3 regions of the Pseudomonas simiae genome follow, and region 1 is predicted to be linked to each of the others. Evidence: riboswitches for the same ligand, from Rfam matches in the RefSeq annotation. Region 1 holds a riboswitch; each other region holds the start of a gene.

Region 1 (4,976 bases):
GGCGGCGGCTGCCAAGGCTGTGGCCAGGCGGACGTGACCCTGCGTGAAGGCATCGAGCGCACCTTGCTGGAGCGTATTCCAGAGCTCAAGGGCGTGCGTGACGTGACCGACCACACGCAGAAAGAAAACGCCTACTACTGAATAAGGCGTTCACTGCGAGCAGAAAAAACGGCGCCCCGTGAGCGCCGTTTTTTTATGCCTGGGTTTCAGGGGCGGTAAAGATGAGCATGGCCCGCGCGATACAGCGACGACTCACTGAAGCTGTCACTTGCCAACACCCGGCCCACCACAATCAATGCCGTGCGCCGAAAGCCCTTGGCCGCCACCTTCTCGGTAATGTCACTCAACGTGCCCATCGCCCAATCCTGATCCGGCCAGGTTGCCCGGTGCACCACGGCAATCGGGCAATCCGCGCCGTAGTGCGGCAGCAGCTCAGCGACGATCTTCTCCAGGTGATTGACCCCCAGGTGAATCGCCATGGTGGTGCCATGCCGGGCCAGGCTGTCGAAATCCTCGCCGGCGGGCATGCGGGTTTTGTCGGCATAGCGGGTCAGGATCACGCTTTGGGCGATATCGGGCAGGGTCAGCTCGGTTTCCAGCAGGGCGGCGCAGGCGGCCACGGCGGTGACGCCGGGAATGATCTGGAAGGGAATGCCCAGCTCCCGCAGATGGCGGATCTGTTCGCCAATGGCGCCATACAGGCTCGGGTCACCGGAATGGACGCGGGCCACGTCCTGGCCGTTGTCGTGGGCGGTTTTGATCAGGTCAATGATCTGTTCCAAGTGCAATTCGGCGCTGTTGACCACCGTTAGCGCCGAATGGCCGTCCAATACCGCCGCCGGAACCAATGAGCCGGCATAGATGATTACCGGGCAACTGCGGATCAGCCGCTGGCCTTTGACGGTGATCAATTCCGGGTCGCCGGGGCCTGCGCCGATGAAGTAGACGGTCATGGTGGTTCCTGTCGAAAAAACGGGCGAGCATGAATGTTGTTCATGATCGGGGGCGGCAATTATCGGGATTTTAGCCGGCGCAGGCTAATGCAAAGGTGGCTTGGGCGGTTTTTTTGCGAGTGATCAACAGGCGGGCAGGGCTGCCTGCAAGGTGCTCGGCGAGTGCCAGCGCGGCGCTTTCGGCGATGCCATAACAGCCGGTGTGGGCAAAAGCGATGTCGGATTTGTGGCTCAGGCGGTGTTCAAACGCCGCCAGTTGCTCGGCGCTGAAACACTGCAGTGGCAGGTTCAGCCTCTGGGCCAGAGCCAGTAACCCCGGTTCATTCTGTTTGCGATCGATACTGGCCAGCGCGCTAATGCGGTGACGCTCGATACCGCCCTCGGCGAGGGCCGAATCGAACAGCGCCAGCAAGGTGTGAAGATCGCAACCCTGCTGGAAACCCAGGCCGATCACCAGGGTCATGCCGAGTATTGGTCGTCACGGTTGCGGCGGAACAGCCACGCGCTGATCAGGCCCAGTGCGAGCCAGAAAGCGACGTTGGTCAACTGTGAAGCGATCTTGAATTGTGCTTCCAGGGCTTGCGGTGCCAGCATCGAATGCACTTCGGGCTGTGGCGCGCCGATCACGTGGGGGACGGCGAGGATCGCCACGCCCAGCACTTTCAACAGCCAGTTACGACCAAATACGATCAAAGCGATGCCGGCAGCCGTAGAAGCCGCAGTGCCGATCCACCAGGTCTGGCGCAGCGCCAGGTCCGCGGCGGCGGTGCCCGGCAGCTCAGGCGGCAGGCCCATCGTCGGTGCCAGCACGAAGGTTGCGTAACCGGCCAAGCCCCACAGCAGGCCTTGGGCGGTGCGGGTTGGCGCGCGCAGTGTGTAGAGACCGGCCAGCATCAGCGCAAAACCGACCGCGACCACCAGATTACCGCCTGTGGTGGAGAGCACGCGCTGCCAGCCGTCTTCCGGCTCCCAGGCTTCGGCATCGTGGGTGTGGGCGGCAGCGCCTTCGGTGTGTTCGTGGGCCACTTCGGTGGCGGCCGGGGCCTTTTCAAAGGTTTCCGCCTGCAGAATCAGCGGGGCGACCCAGAAGCTTTGCAGCAAGGTCAGCAACAGGGCGGCCAGCAGGCCGGTGAAACCTGCAGTTTGCGCGATACGCTTGATCATGTCGGCAGGTCTCAGTGGCACGGGAACGCAGCGCTGTGGCGGGTATCGTGGGCAGCGTTGTGCACGGCCTCGATGTGCGAGAAACCGGCAAAGTACACCAGGCACGCACCAAGGATCGACGCGCCGATGGCGGCGGTCAGGCGTTGGCTCAGGGTGGCGGTGCTGCTGGCGGAGTGCGAGGTGCTGCTGACGATCGACATGGCGCGTCCCTTTCAGGTGTCTGGGTGAAACGAGCGCATGGAAACCCCGCGAGCCAGGCACGCAGGGTTTGAACAGCGCCCGCCCACCGCGGGTTTGTTATCTGAATTTTTCGGGCCGGTCTCCGGGCTTGCGAGGGGCAATGTGCCTAATAAGCATCGCCTTCCCATGCCGTCGAGGCACAGTGGATCTGACGCTTCACTCGCTTACCGTTGCGGGGGCAGCACCGGACTGGTCATATCGCTATGACGCACCGGTTTCCCGTTTCACCCTGTGAAGGGCACCCGAAACAAGATGTGTAGGAGAGCATGGGGGTGGGAGGGGAGTCAATTGGGGTGTGTACATATCCCTTGTTGCGATGATGGCTGAAATGGGTTCCGCTCCTACAGCGAACCGCCTTTGCTCTACACCACTCAAGCCGGCTGTCAGGCCGCTGTGCTTTTGCTTTTGATCTTGATCTTGATCCTAAGCGCCCCGTCAAACACGCTGGCCGGAATTCGACAGGGATTTGGGGGGTAAACCGGCAGGGATGCCGGTTTAGCCGCCCCGCGCCATGGATGGCGCGTGGCGGTGGCCCCCCAAATCCCTGTCGGATTACGGGCACACCGAGCGTGAGCGAGGTGCCGAGTGTTGGGGCAAGAGCCCTTTGGTTACTTTGGGGCTCTTTTCCAAAGTGACCCGCCGTAAGGGCGGAACCCATAGCAGCCATCACCGCAGAAACGGATATGTACACTAACCCAACCAATCCAACCCCATCATTGACCATCCCCCAAGCACTGCGTAGCCTTACACCCTTCGAGGTTCTTCGGCCCAGGCCGAAGCTAAGAAGGGAACGCGGTCCAAGCCGCGGCTGCCCCCGCAACTGTAAAGGGTTCAGCTGACTGCCACGCCACTGCCGACAAGGCGGGAAGGCGCAGCCAGCGCCGGTCGCAAGACCCGCAAGCCCCAAGCCAGGAGACCTGCCTCGCAACCGATTTTCTACTTCAACCGGGCGGGGTGATCCGGTGACGAAATCCGCTGCTGCGCGCCGTCGCAGGGCCTATCGTCCCGTATGCCCGCCCCCAAGGGCATCCGATGAAAACACTGGCCAAACTCCCCGTCACCATCGTCACCGGCTTCCTCGGCTCGGGCAAGACTACCTTGCTGCGCCACATGCTCGATAACGCCCAGGGCCGTCGCATCGCCGTGATCGTCAACGAATTCGGCGAACTGGGTATCGACGGTGAAATCCTCAAGCAGTGCTCCATCGGCTGCACCGAAGAAGAAGCCAACGGCCGCGTCTACGAGTTGGCCAATGGCTGCCTGTGCTGCACCGTGCAGGAAGAGTTCTTTCCAGTGATGCGCGAGTTGGTGGCCCGTCGCGGCGACCTCGACCATATCCTCATCGAAACCTCCGGCCTGGCCCTGCCAAAACCGTTGGTACAAGCCTTTCAGTGGCCGGAAATCCGCAGCGCCTGCACCGTCGACGCTGTGATCACCGTGGTCGACAGTCCGGCCGTGGCCGCCGGCACCTTCGCCGCTTTCCCGGACCAGGTGGATGCCCAGCGCAAGCTCGACCCGAACCTGGACCACGAGTCGCCGCTGCATGAGCTGTTCGCCGACCAACTGGCCAGCGCCGACCTGGTGATCCTCAACAAGAGCGACCTGATCAGCCCTGAAGACCTGGCCCGTGTGCGCCTGGAAGTCGCGGAAGAACTGCCGCCCGCGGTGAAGATCATTGAAGCCAGCAGCGGTCGTTTGCCGTTGGACGTGCTGATCGGCCTGGGTGCCGGCTCCGAAGAGCATATCGACGGTCGCCACAGTCATCACGACCATCACCATGACGGTGAAGACGATCATGACCATGATCACGACGCCTTCGACTCCATCTCCATCGACCTGCCGCAGGCCGATGAAGCGCTGCTGCTCGACGCCCTGACCCAGTTGGTGGTGCAACACGGCATCCTGCGCGTCAAAGGCTTCGCTGCGATTCCGAACAAGCCGATGCGCCTGCTGATCCAAGGGGTGGGTACGCGTTTCGACAAGCACTTCGACCGTGCCTGGGGCCCGGACGAAGCACGCATCACACGCTTGGTGCTGATCGGTCAGGACCTCGACGCGGCGGGCCTTGAAGCGCAACTGCGCGCAGCCCTCAGCGTTTAACCCATGCACCTGCTCAGGACCCAGCCCGGTGGTTTCGTCTCGGACGACAATATTGCCGACCTCGGACAAACCCCCGCTGATCTGGTGATCCTGTGCAGCGGCGATTCCAGCCTGGCGCTGCTGGCCGAAGCGGCCCAGCAGTTGCCGGACGATTACCCCAGCTTTCGCTTGGCCAACCCGATGCAGGTGCAGAACCATGCCTCGGTCGACCTGTATGTCGATGAGGTGCTGCGCCACGCCAAGGTCATCCTGATTTCCCTGCATGGTGGCATCGGTTATTGGCGTTACGGCATTGAGCGTCTGGTGGAATTGGCCGAGCGTGGCGTTCAACTGATTCTGGTGCCGGGGGATGATCGCCCGGACCCTGAGCTCAGCGGACTAAGTACCGTCGGCGCCGAAGAGCGTGATCGCCTCTGGCACTTCCTGCGCCAGGGCGGCCTGGGCAATGCCCTGGATTTCTATCGCTGCCTGGCCAGCACTTACCTGGGCCGTGATTACGCCTGGGCCGAGCCGCAAACC
Region 2 (4,976 bases), 1.5 Mb from region 1:
AACCGTCCCGCTAGACCTAAAGCGGCCTCAACAGCGAATATGCCGTCGCACGCACTGCACCAGCCCATCCAGCGCCTGCGACTTCACCGGCGCGAGCACGCAAACGGTGTGCTCGCGCTCGTCGTCCTTTACCGTCACGGTGTAATGCACTTGGCCCGGATTACCGGGGGCAGGCGCATTGCTGGGCGGCAGTTGAAAGAAGTCGCAAGCCTCGACAAGCTGCCGCAGCTCCTGTTGTTCCTGCTCCGGCAGCGTGTCCAGTTCCACCGTCTGTGGCTTGGCCAGGCCCGGAAAAAAACCGGGCCCGCCGTTTTCCTTGATTGAAATTTGCATGGCCGTTCCTCTCGTCAGACAGCAATGCCGACCGCCTTCCAACCGTCCTTGACCGCTTTCTGTTCGTCCTTGTTAGCGCCGTAGAGTCGGCCTGCAATATCGTAAGTAATGCGCGCAAAGCGCAGGAAACCCGAGTTGGGCCGCAGCCGCGCATCACGCAGCGCGTCATACCAGATGCGCCCGGCGCGCTCCCAGGCGAACCCGCCCAGTATGGTCGCCACCTGGTAGAACGCATGGTTGGGAATGCCGGAGTTGATATGCACCCCGCCATTGTCCTCGTAGGTCTGCACAAAATCATCCATGTGCCCGGGCTGGGGGTCCTTGCCCAGCAGTTTGTCGTCAAACGCCGTGCCGGGGGCTTTCATCGAGCGCAGGGCGGTGCCTTTGATCTTTTGGGTGAACAGCCCTTTGCCGATCAACCAATCGGCGTCTTCCGCACGTTGCTTCAACGCATACTGCTTGATCAGCGAACCGAACACGTCCGACAGCGATTCATTCAACGCCCCGGACTGGTTGAAATACATCAGTTTGGCCTCGTCCTCGGTGACGCCGTGGGCCAACTCATGGCCAATCACGTCGAGGGCCACCGTAAAGCGGTTGAACAACTGCCCGTCTCCATCCCCGAACACCATCTGGGTCGAGTTCCAGAACGCATTGTTGTAGTTCTGGCCAAAGTGCACAGTGGCGTCCAGCGCCATCCCGGCATCGTCGATGGAGTTGCGATCGAAGACCTCGTCGAAAAAATCGAAGGTGGCGCCCAAGCCATCATAGGCCTCGTCCACCGCCGCATCACCACTGGCGGGCTGCCCCTCGCCACGCACCAGCGTGCCCGGCAGGCTGTCGGCGCCCTCGGCGCTGTAGATCGAGCGGCGTTTATCGGCCCCCATGGCCAGGGCCATATGCGCCGGCCCTTTGGCAGGCACGGCGACCATCCGTAGCGAGCGGAACGTTGTGTCCTTGGCGCGGGTGCGCAACGCGACCTCCCGTTGCGCTTTGTCCCCGTTGCGCGCGATCTGGTCGAGCATATAGGGCGGGATCAGGCAGAAAATCGGATTACGATTCGGCTGGCGAACACACATTGGCTGGCTCCATTTGGCAGGTAACAACGTCCGGGTCATCGATTCAGGATAGCCTCCAGGGGTTATCGCGTGTCATCAATTGTCATTAACCTATGTTGCAGTCGTGTTTATCCAAGGAGGACTGACCGATGCCCGCACGTAAAGCCAAAATCGACCTTTCATACCGCCCCAGGCTCGCTGACCTGCGCCCATTGATCGCACCGAGCCCCACATTGCTGGAGGCACGAGCCGCGACGCCCCGCGTCACCTCGGCCAACGACTTGAAGGACCGACGCGGCTACGCTGAGGACTTTCTCGGCAGCTTCGGGGTGCCCTGGCCTACGGTTGAAGAGACCTTGGCCGGCGATGTCCAGAAGCGCCTGGACTACACGCACTTCTCGATAACGATGTCACGCTCGAAGCGGCTCGCGCTGTATGTGGGCGTCAACATCGATGGCGGGCAGCATGTGGACATCATTCGCAGCAACGACACCTGGGCCTACGACGGACGCCTGCCCATTGATGCGCAGGTGGGCGAAGCACTGTATGCCAGCAACGGCCTGGATCGCGGCCACCTGGTGCGCCGACAAGACCCGAACTGGGGCGACGCGGCGCAAACCGCCAACTTCGACACCTTCCACTTCACCAACTGTTCACCGCAGATGAGCGGGTTCAACCAGAAAACGTGGCTGGAGCTCGAAGACTACATCCTCGACAACACCCAGCGCTGGAAAGCCCGAGCCACCGTGTTCACCGGCCCGGTGTTCGCCGACGACGACCGGGTGTACCGGGGCGTCCAGATCCCCAAGGCGTTCTGGAAAGTGGTCGCCTACCTCAGCGATGACGGCAAGCCTTCGGCCAGCGCCTACATGATCGACCAGAGCCGCGAGCTGGGCCAGCTCGACCTGGTGTTCGGCCAGCTCAGGACCTACCAGCGCAGCGTAATCCAGATAGAACGCCTCACCGGCCTGCGTTTTGCCAACCTGGCCGACTACGACGGCTTCAGCAACGAAGAACGCGCCACCGGCACGCGGATTGAAGCGCTGATACAGGGGCCTGAAGACATTCGTCTCTGACCGGGCGTGCCTCGGGCTATATCGCCCCGCCCTAATCAACTACCATACCGCGCCGGTTCCCAAACGGGACTAATAGGGAATCCGAAGCGCGGTACACCCTCGCCAATCGGAACTGCCCCCGCAACTGTAGGTGCTGAGCCTGCTCCCTGATGCCACTGGACCTTGTCCGGGAAGGCCGGAGCCTGGCGACGACGCATCAGTCAGGAGACCTGCCGGCCCAAGCTCAATTACCAACCGGCGGGGTGTCCGGGAAGGACATTCTTGCCTGTTTTTCTAGTGCAGCGCTTAAGGGTGTATTTCCGAATGGCACGTACGGTTCATTCGGAGATTGCCCCATGCTGCCACGCGTTACCGCCCTGCTCACCGGCCTGGGCTTCTGTGCCCTCGCCCAAGCCGCGCCCACCCACTACCCGCTGACCGTGGAAAACTGCGGTAGTCGCCTGACCTTCCAGCAAGCCCCCGCCCGCAGCGTGACCATCGGCCAGGCGGCCACCGAGATGCTCTACGCATTGGGCGTGGGCGACAAAGTGGTCGGCACCTCACTGTGGTTCAACAGCGTACTGCCGCAGTACAAGGTGCAGAACGACGGCATCGAGCGGCTAGCCAACAATGAGCCGAGCTTTGAAGCCGTGATCGCCAAGCGCCCGCAGCTGGTGGCCGCCGAGCTGGAGTGGGTGGTCGGGCCCCAGGGCGTGGTCGGCACCCGCGAGCAATTCCATGAACTGAAGATCCCCACTTACCTGCTGCCCTCCGACTGCGAAGGCAAGGACAACCTGGTAGGCGCCGACGGCACACGGCTGGAGCCGTTCCGTATCGAAACGATCTATAAAAGCATCGGCCAACTCGCCGAGATCTTCGACGTACAGGCGCGCGGCCAACAGTTGAACGACGACCTCAAGGTACGCTTGGCCAAATCTGTTGCCACCGTGCAAAGCAAAGGCCTCAAGCAAGCCAGTGCCTTGGTGTGGTTCTCCAGTTCCGAGATGGCTAGCGATCCTTACGTGGCCGGCCACAAGGGCATTCCAGAGTTCATGCTGGAAACCCTCGGTCTGCACAACGTGGTGCAATCCGATGAAGAATGGCCCGCCGTCGGCTGGGAAACCCTCGCCAAGGCCAACCCGACCTTTCTGGTGATCGCACGCATGGACCGCCGCCGCTACCCCGCCGACGACCATGAAAAGAAACTGGCCTTCCTGCGCAGCGATCCCGTGACTCGCAACATGGACGCGGTGAAAAACAACCGCATCATCATCCTCGATGCCCTGGCGCTGCAGGCCAGCATCCGCACGTTCGACGGGCTTGAGCAACTGGCCACGGCCATCGACGGCTACGACCTGCCCAAATGACGCGCACCCTACTCGCCCTGGCCCTGCTATTAGCCGCCCTACTCGCGGGGGTGGCGATCGGCGAAACCGCCATCTCGCCGCAAGTCGTGCTCCAGGTGCTCGCCAACAAACTGTGGGCGGCCAGCTACGTGCTTGACCCCATCGACGAAGGCGTGGTGTGGAACTACCGCCTCACCCGCGCCCTGGTCGCCGCTGCGTGTGGCGCCGGGCTGGCGACGTGCGGGGTGATCCTGCAATCGCTGTTGCGCAACCCACTGGCCGATCCCTACCTGCTGGGCATCAGTGCCGGCGCTTCGACTGGCGCGGTGCTGGTGGCGTTGATCGGCGTGGGCGGCGGGTTGATTTCGTTGTCGGCGGGCGCGTTTGTTGGCGCCATGGCGGCGTTTGCGCTGGTGATCCTGCTCGCGCGCGCCAGCGGTTCGGCCAGCGGCACCGGCCAGATCATCCTGGCGGGCATTGCCGGCTCGCAGTTGTTCAATGCGCTCACCGCCTTCCTGATCACCAAATCCGCCAGTTCCGAACAGGCGCGCGGCATCCTGTTCTGGCTGCTCGGCAACCTCAGTGGTGTGCGCTGGCCCTCGGTGTGGTTAGCGGTGCCGGTGGCCGTTGCAGGCTTGGCGGTGTGCCTGTGGCACCGCCGTGCGTTGGATGCGTTTACCTTCGGCAGCGACTCGGCAGCGTCCCTCGGCATTCCGGTGCGCCGGGTGCAATTTGTGCTGGTGGGCTGCGCGGCCCTGGTGACGGCGGTGATGGTGTCGATTGTTGGCTCCATCGGCTTTGTCGGATTGGTAATCCCCCACGCCGTGCGCCTGCTGCTCGGCACCGGGCACTCGCGCTTGCTGCCGGCCAGTGCGTTGGGCGGCGCGTTGTTCTTGATTGCAGCCGATGTACTGTCGCGCACCTTGATCAAAGGCCAGGTGATTCCGGTCGGCGTGGTCACGGCGCTGGTCGGCGCGCCAGTGTTTGCGCTGATCCTCATTGGCCGGAGGAATGCGCGATGACAGTACTGAGCTGCAGAGGGTTGGGCTTCAAGGTGCGTGAGGCGCAGTTGCTGCGCGATATCCATCTGGACGTGCAGCACGGTGAAACCCTCGGCATCGTCGGGCCGAACGGCTCCGGCAAATCCACCTTGCTCAAGCTGCTCGCCGGGCTGCGCACGCCGG
Region 3 (4,976 bases), 1.8 Mb from region 1:
GCAAGCGATCGCCGGCAAGGCGGAATGGGAAGAGGCGCTCTTTCACTTGTTCAACCGTTTGCGTGACAGTGGTCGGCGCCTGCTGATTGCCGCGTCTACCTCGCCACGGGAATTGCCGATCAAGCTGGCCGACCTCAAGTCGCGGATGACCTTGGCGCTGATCTTCCAGATGCGCCCGCTCTCCGACGAAGACAAATTGCGTGCCTTGCAACTGCGTGCTTCCCGTCGTGGCCTGCACCTCACCGATGAAGTGGGGCATTTTATTCTCACTCGCGGTACACGCAGCATGAGCGCATTGTTCGATTTGCTCGAACAGCTCGACCAGGCCTCCTTGCAGGCCCAGCGCAAGCTGACCATTCCCTTCTTGAAAGAAACCCTCGGCTGGTAGACAGCCCTTTGTTTTTGCCGCGTTCGGCAAATTCCAGGCGCCAGAAAACCTGCGCTTGAGCCGATGTGGCTACGCAAAAGGCAGGTACGGGGTGTTAAGGGCTTAGATGTCATGGTCCAAACAAGAAGTCACATAGATCACGATTGAATTTGCAAATCGATGTGATAGAGGGCATAGTCTCGTCTTCTTTACATATCAGCCACGGTCGTGCCCATGCTAAATCGCTTCGCACCCCTCGTGCCCCTCGCACTCGTTACCCTGTTGTTTGGTTGCGCCTCCCACCCTCAACAGGTGGCAGAACAGCAAAAACCACAGGTTCAAAATCAGGCAAAATTCGTTGCTGCACAGTCTGCTTCTGTTTATGAAGAAGAGCTGGCAACTGAAAAAGAGCTGACCAACTTCTCCGGTAGCAAGCCTTACCAGCTTCCCGTTCTGGCCGACAGCATCCTCGAACGCGGCATGTCCCTGATCGGTACCCGTTACCGTTTCGGCGGCACTTCTGAAGCCGGCTTCGACTGCAGCGGTTTCATCGGCTATCTGTTTCGTGAAGAAGCGGGCATGAACCTGCCGCGCTCCACCCGCGAAATGATCAACGTGGATGCACCGTTGGTCGCGCGCAACAACCTCAAGCCCGGTGATCTGCTTTTCTTCAGTACGGCAGGGCGTGGTCGTGTGAGTCATGCCGGTATCTACTTGGGCGACAACCAGTTTATTCACTCCAGCAGCCGTCGCAGTGGCGGTGTTCGAGTCGACAACCTGGGCGACAGCTACTGGAGCAAAACCTTCATCGAAGCCAAGCGCGCACTCGCCATGGCCCCGACGACAGTTACCGCTAGCAAGTAAACTTAAAGTGATACTTGAAGTTTGACGTGTAAGCGCTAGAATCCCTGGACATTGTTGTAATCTGTTCGCGCGAGCTTTGCTTGCGCGTTCTGGTTTTCAGCGTTCGGCAGCGAAAGCCGCATCCAGACCAGGATTGTTCTGCCCATGTCGACCTCGGCCCGCCTGATCCTCATTCTTTGCGCCGCGCTGCTCAGCGCCTGCGCAAGTCGTCCACCGCCGCCCGCTCCCGTAGCGGTGAAGCCCAAGCCGGTGTTCAACTATTCCAGCCAGAATTTCTCGCCTGCGGCCGAAGACGTCCTCTTCCGTGCCCTGGGCCTGGTCGGCACGCCTTATCGGTGGGGCGGCAACACACCGGACTCCGGGTTTGATTGCAGTGGCCTGATCGGTTTTGTCTTCCGCGACGCTGCCGGCATCTCCCTGCCGCGTACCACTCGCGAATTGATCGTGATGCGTGCGCAAGATGTCAGCGAGCAGAATCTGCAGACGGGCGACCTGTTGTTCTTTGCCACGGGCGGCGGTTCACAGGTCAGCCACGCCGGGATCTACGTCGGTGAAGGCCGTTTTGTGCATGCACCGCAAACCGGTGGTACGGTGAAGTTGGACACCTTGTCCAAGGCGTATTGGCAGAATGCCTACCTGAGCGCCAAGCGCGTGTTGCCAGGCAATCTGGCGCGTAATCCTTAGAAAGCAGCGGCAGGTTTCACGCGTGAAGCTGCAAGCGGTGCGATGCCTGCTTGCGGCGATCAGCTTGAAGCTTGCAGCTCGCCCCTCAAACTACTACCCTTCGCCGCTTGTTCCAGGTGCTCTGTGACCCATGGGTCGACGGAGTGAAACAGGGAAGCCGGTGAGTGAGCGCACTTGTACACAGTGACGCCGCGATCCCGGCGCTGCCCCCGCAACGGTAAATGAGTCAAGACGCTGCCTTTTGCCACTGTATCGCTCGCGATATGGGAAGGCGCAGCGTCGGTCTGCGCTTCTATAAGACGTGCGCCACTCATGAGCCCGGAGACCGGCCTGCAACATCCAACAGCATCACGGTGGGCGATGCTTGGCTGTCTGTTTTTTCTTTTTCCTGCCCGCCGTTTTTGTCCAGCCCCAACGGAGAGCTGCCATGACCGATTCCCCCGACCGCGACGAACGCCACCTGGCGCGCATGCTGCGCAAAAAAGCCGTGATCGATGAACGCATCGCCAACTCCCCGAACGAGTGCGGCCTGTTGCTGGTGCTGACCGGCAACGGCAAAGGCAAGAGCAGCTCCGCGTTCGGCATGCTGGCCCGGGCCATGGGGCACGGCATGCAGTGCGGTGTGGTGCAGTTCATCAAGGGGCGCAACAGTACCGGTGAGGAATTGTTCTTCCGCCGTTTCCCCGAGCAAGTGCGCTTTCATGTCATGGGCGAAGGCTTCACCTGGGAAACCCAGGACCGCCAGGGTGACATCGCCGCCGCCGAAGCCGCCTGGGCGGTTTCCCGCGAGTTGCTGCAGGACCCGTCTATCGGTCTTGTCGTACTCGACGAACTGAACATCGCCCTCAAGCACGGCTATCTCGACCTGGACCAGGTGCTCAGCGACCTGCAAGCCCGCCCGCCGATGCAACACGTGGTGGTCACCGGCCGCGGTGCCAAGCCTGAACTGATCGAAATGGGCGACACCGTCACCGAAATGGGCATGCTCAAACACGCGTTCCAAGCCGGTATCAAGGCACAGAAGGGCGTCGAACTTTGAATCAGCCCCGTCATTGCCCGGCCGTCTTGATTGCCGCACCGGCGTCCGGCCAGGGCAAAACCACCGTCACCGCCGCGCTTGCCCGATTGCACCGCAACCTGGGGCGCAGGGTACGCGTGTTCAAATGCGGCCCGGACTTCCTCGATCCGATGATCCACGAACGCGCCAGCGGTGCGCCGGTGTATCAATTGGACATGTGGATGGTGGGCGAGCAGGAAAGTCGTCGCTTGCTATGGGAAGCGGCGGGGGAGGCGGACCTGATCCTGATCGAAGGCGTGATGGGCCTGTTCGATGGCACACCGTCCAGCGCCGACCTGGCGCGACACTTCGGCGTGCCTGTCTTGGGCGTGATTGACGGTACGGCGATGGCCCAGACCTTCGGCGCGTTGGCCCTGGGCCTGGCACGTTATCAGCCGGATCTGCCGTTTGCCGGGGTGCTGGCCAATCGCGTTGGCACCTTGCGTCACGCACAATTGCTCGAAGGCAGCCTCACCGAAGGCCTGCGCTGGTACGGCGCGTTATCCCGCGAGACCGGTATCGAACTGCCTAGCCGTCACTTAGGCCTGGTACAGGCGAGCGAACTGAACGACCTCGATGTGCGTCTCGATGCAGCCGCCCAAGCGCTGGGCAGCAGTTGCGAAGTGGCTTTGCCGCCGCCAGTGACCTTTGCCGCACCGGAAGTGATCGAAACCCAGCCACTGCTCAACGGTGTGCGCATCGCCGTGGCCCGCGACGAAGCCTTCGCGTTTACCTATGGCGCCAGCCTCGACCTGCTGCGGGCAATGGGCGCTGAACTGGAGTTTTTCTCGCCGATCCACGATCGCAAATTGCCTGACGTCGACAGCCTCTATCTGCCCGGTGGTTATCCGGAATTGCACCACCAGGCGCTGGCGGAAAACACCTCGATGCTTGACGCCATCCGCGCTCATCATGCCGCCGGCAAACCGCTGCTCGCCGAATGCGGCGGCATGCTCTACCTGCTGGACTCGCTGACCGACGTCGAGGGTGTTCGCGCCGAACTGGTGGGCCTGCTGCAAGGCGATGCGGTGATGCAGAAGAAACTCGCGGCCTTGGCGCTGCAAAATGTCGAATTGCCCGAAGGCACGCTGCGCGGCCATACCTATCACCACTCCCTGACCACCACCGAATGGCAGCCGATTGCCCGTGGCCTTAGCCCCAATGGCGGACGCGGTGCCGAGGCGGTTTATCGGCAGGGGCGGATGACGGCTTCCTACGTACACTTTTACTTCCCCTCGAATCCCCAGGCGGTGGCCGCATTGTTCGCGCCCGATCCTGTAGGCGCCGGCTTGCCGGCGATGAGGCCATGACCGACAACGCCTTCCCCGAGGCCGACCGCCAGGCGGTCTACCGCGCCATCGCTGAACGTCGCGACATGCGCCACTTCAGCGGCGGCACTATCGCCCCGGAATTGCTCTATCGTCTGCTCCAGGCCGCGCACCAGGCACCCAGTGTCGGCCTGATGCAGCCCTGGCGTTTTATCCGCATCAGCGACCGTCCGTTGCGTGGGCAGATTCAACAACTGGTGGAAGAAGAACGCATACGCACCGCCGAAGCCCTGGGTGAACGCTCCGATGAGTTCATGAAGCTCAAGGTCGAAGGCATTCACGACTGCGCCGAAGTGCTGGTGGCGGCGTTGATGGATGACCGTGAGCGGCACATTTTTGGGCGGCGCACGTTGCCTGAAATGGACATGGCGTCACTGTCCTGTGCTATTCAGAATCTTTGGCTGGCGGCCCGTGTCGAAGGGCTGGGCATGGGCTGGGTCTCGCTGTTCGAGCCCCAGGCCCTGGCTGATCTGCTGGGTTTGCCACCCGGCGCGAAACCTTTGGCCGTGCTGTGCCTGGGGCCGGTGGCCGAGTTCTACCCGGCCCCGATGTTGCAACTCGAAGGCTGGACCGAGCCTCGGCCGCTGAGTGACATGTTGTATGAGAATGGGTGGGGAGTGAGTCAATGAGTGTGGCCTTGCTGTGTGTCGCTGCAGTCGCGCTGGATGCGCTGCTG

The links. A riboswitch is a leader RNA that binds a small molecule or an ion and turns the genes downstream of it on or off. The one in region 1 is predicted to bind cobalamin.
Region 2: it holds a riboswitch for cobalamin, as region 1 does, so the genes downstream of both, PF1751_RS18755 (ABC transporter substrate-binding protein) here and PF1751_RS11780 (CbtB domain-containing protein) in region 1, are expected to answer to the same signal.
Region 3: it holds a riboswitch for cobalamin, as region 1 does, so the genes downstream of both, cobO (cob(I)yrinic acid a,c-diamide adenosyltransferase) here and PF1751_RS11780 (CbtB domain-containing protein) in region 1, are expected to answer to the same signal.

The regions. Positions count from the first base shown of each region.
Region 1 covers NZ_CP010896.1:2,608,599-2,613,574, forward strand. The annotation lists gene nfuA (Fe-S biogenesis protein NfuA) at 1-141, shown strand, start outside; gene cobM (precorrin-4 C(11)-methyltransferase) at 207-953, opposite strand; gene PF1751_RS11770 (cobalamin biosynthesis protein) at 1,024-1,416, opposite strand; gene PF1751_RS11775 (CbtA family protein) at 1,413-2,117, opposite strand; gene PF1751_RS11780 (CbtB domain-containing protein) at 2,129-2,317, opposite strand; cobalamin riboswitch at 2,414-2,618, opposite strand; cobalamin riboswitch at 3,097-3,296, shown strand; gene cobW (cobalamin biosynthesis protein CobW) at 3,390-4,457, shown strand; gene cobN (cobaltochelatase subunit CobN) at 4,461-4,976, shown strand, end outside.
Region 2 covers NZ_CP010896.1:4,137,875-4,142,850, forward strand. The annotation lists gene PF1751_RS18740 (protealysin inhibitor emfourin) at 28-333, opposite strand; gene PF1751_RS18745 (M4 family metallopeptidase) at 348-1,412, opposite strand; gene PF1751_RS18750 (DNA/RNA non-specific endonuclease) at 1,541-2,467, shown strand; cobalamin riboswitch at 2,504-2,698, shown strand; gene PF1751_RS18755 (ABC transporter substrate-binding protein) at 2,803-3,813, shown strand; gene PF1751_RS18760 (FecCD family ABC transporter permease) at 3,810-4,814, shown strand; gene PF1751_RS18765 (ABC transporter ATP-binding protein) at 4,811-4,976, shown strand, end outside.
Region 3 covers NZ_CP010896.1:4,428,107-4,433,082, reverse strand. The annotation lists gene hda (DnaA regulatory inactivator Hda) at 1-388, shown strand, start outside; gene PF1751_RS20075 (C40 family peptidase) at 602-1,231, shown strand; gene PF1751_RS20070 (C40 family peptidase) at 1,376-1,915, shown strand; cobalamin riboswitch at 2,013-2,263, shown strand; gene cobO (cob(I)yrinic acid a,c-diamide adenosyltransferase) at 2,343-2,954, shown strand; gene PF1751_RS20060 (cobyrinic acid a,c-diamide synthase CobB) at 2,951-4,282, shown strand; gene bluB (5,6-dimethylbenzimidazole synthase) at 4,279-4,929, shown strand; gene cbiB (adenosylcobinamide-phosphate synthase CbiB) at 4,926-4,976, shown strand, end outside.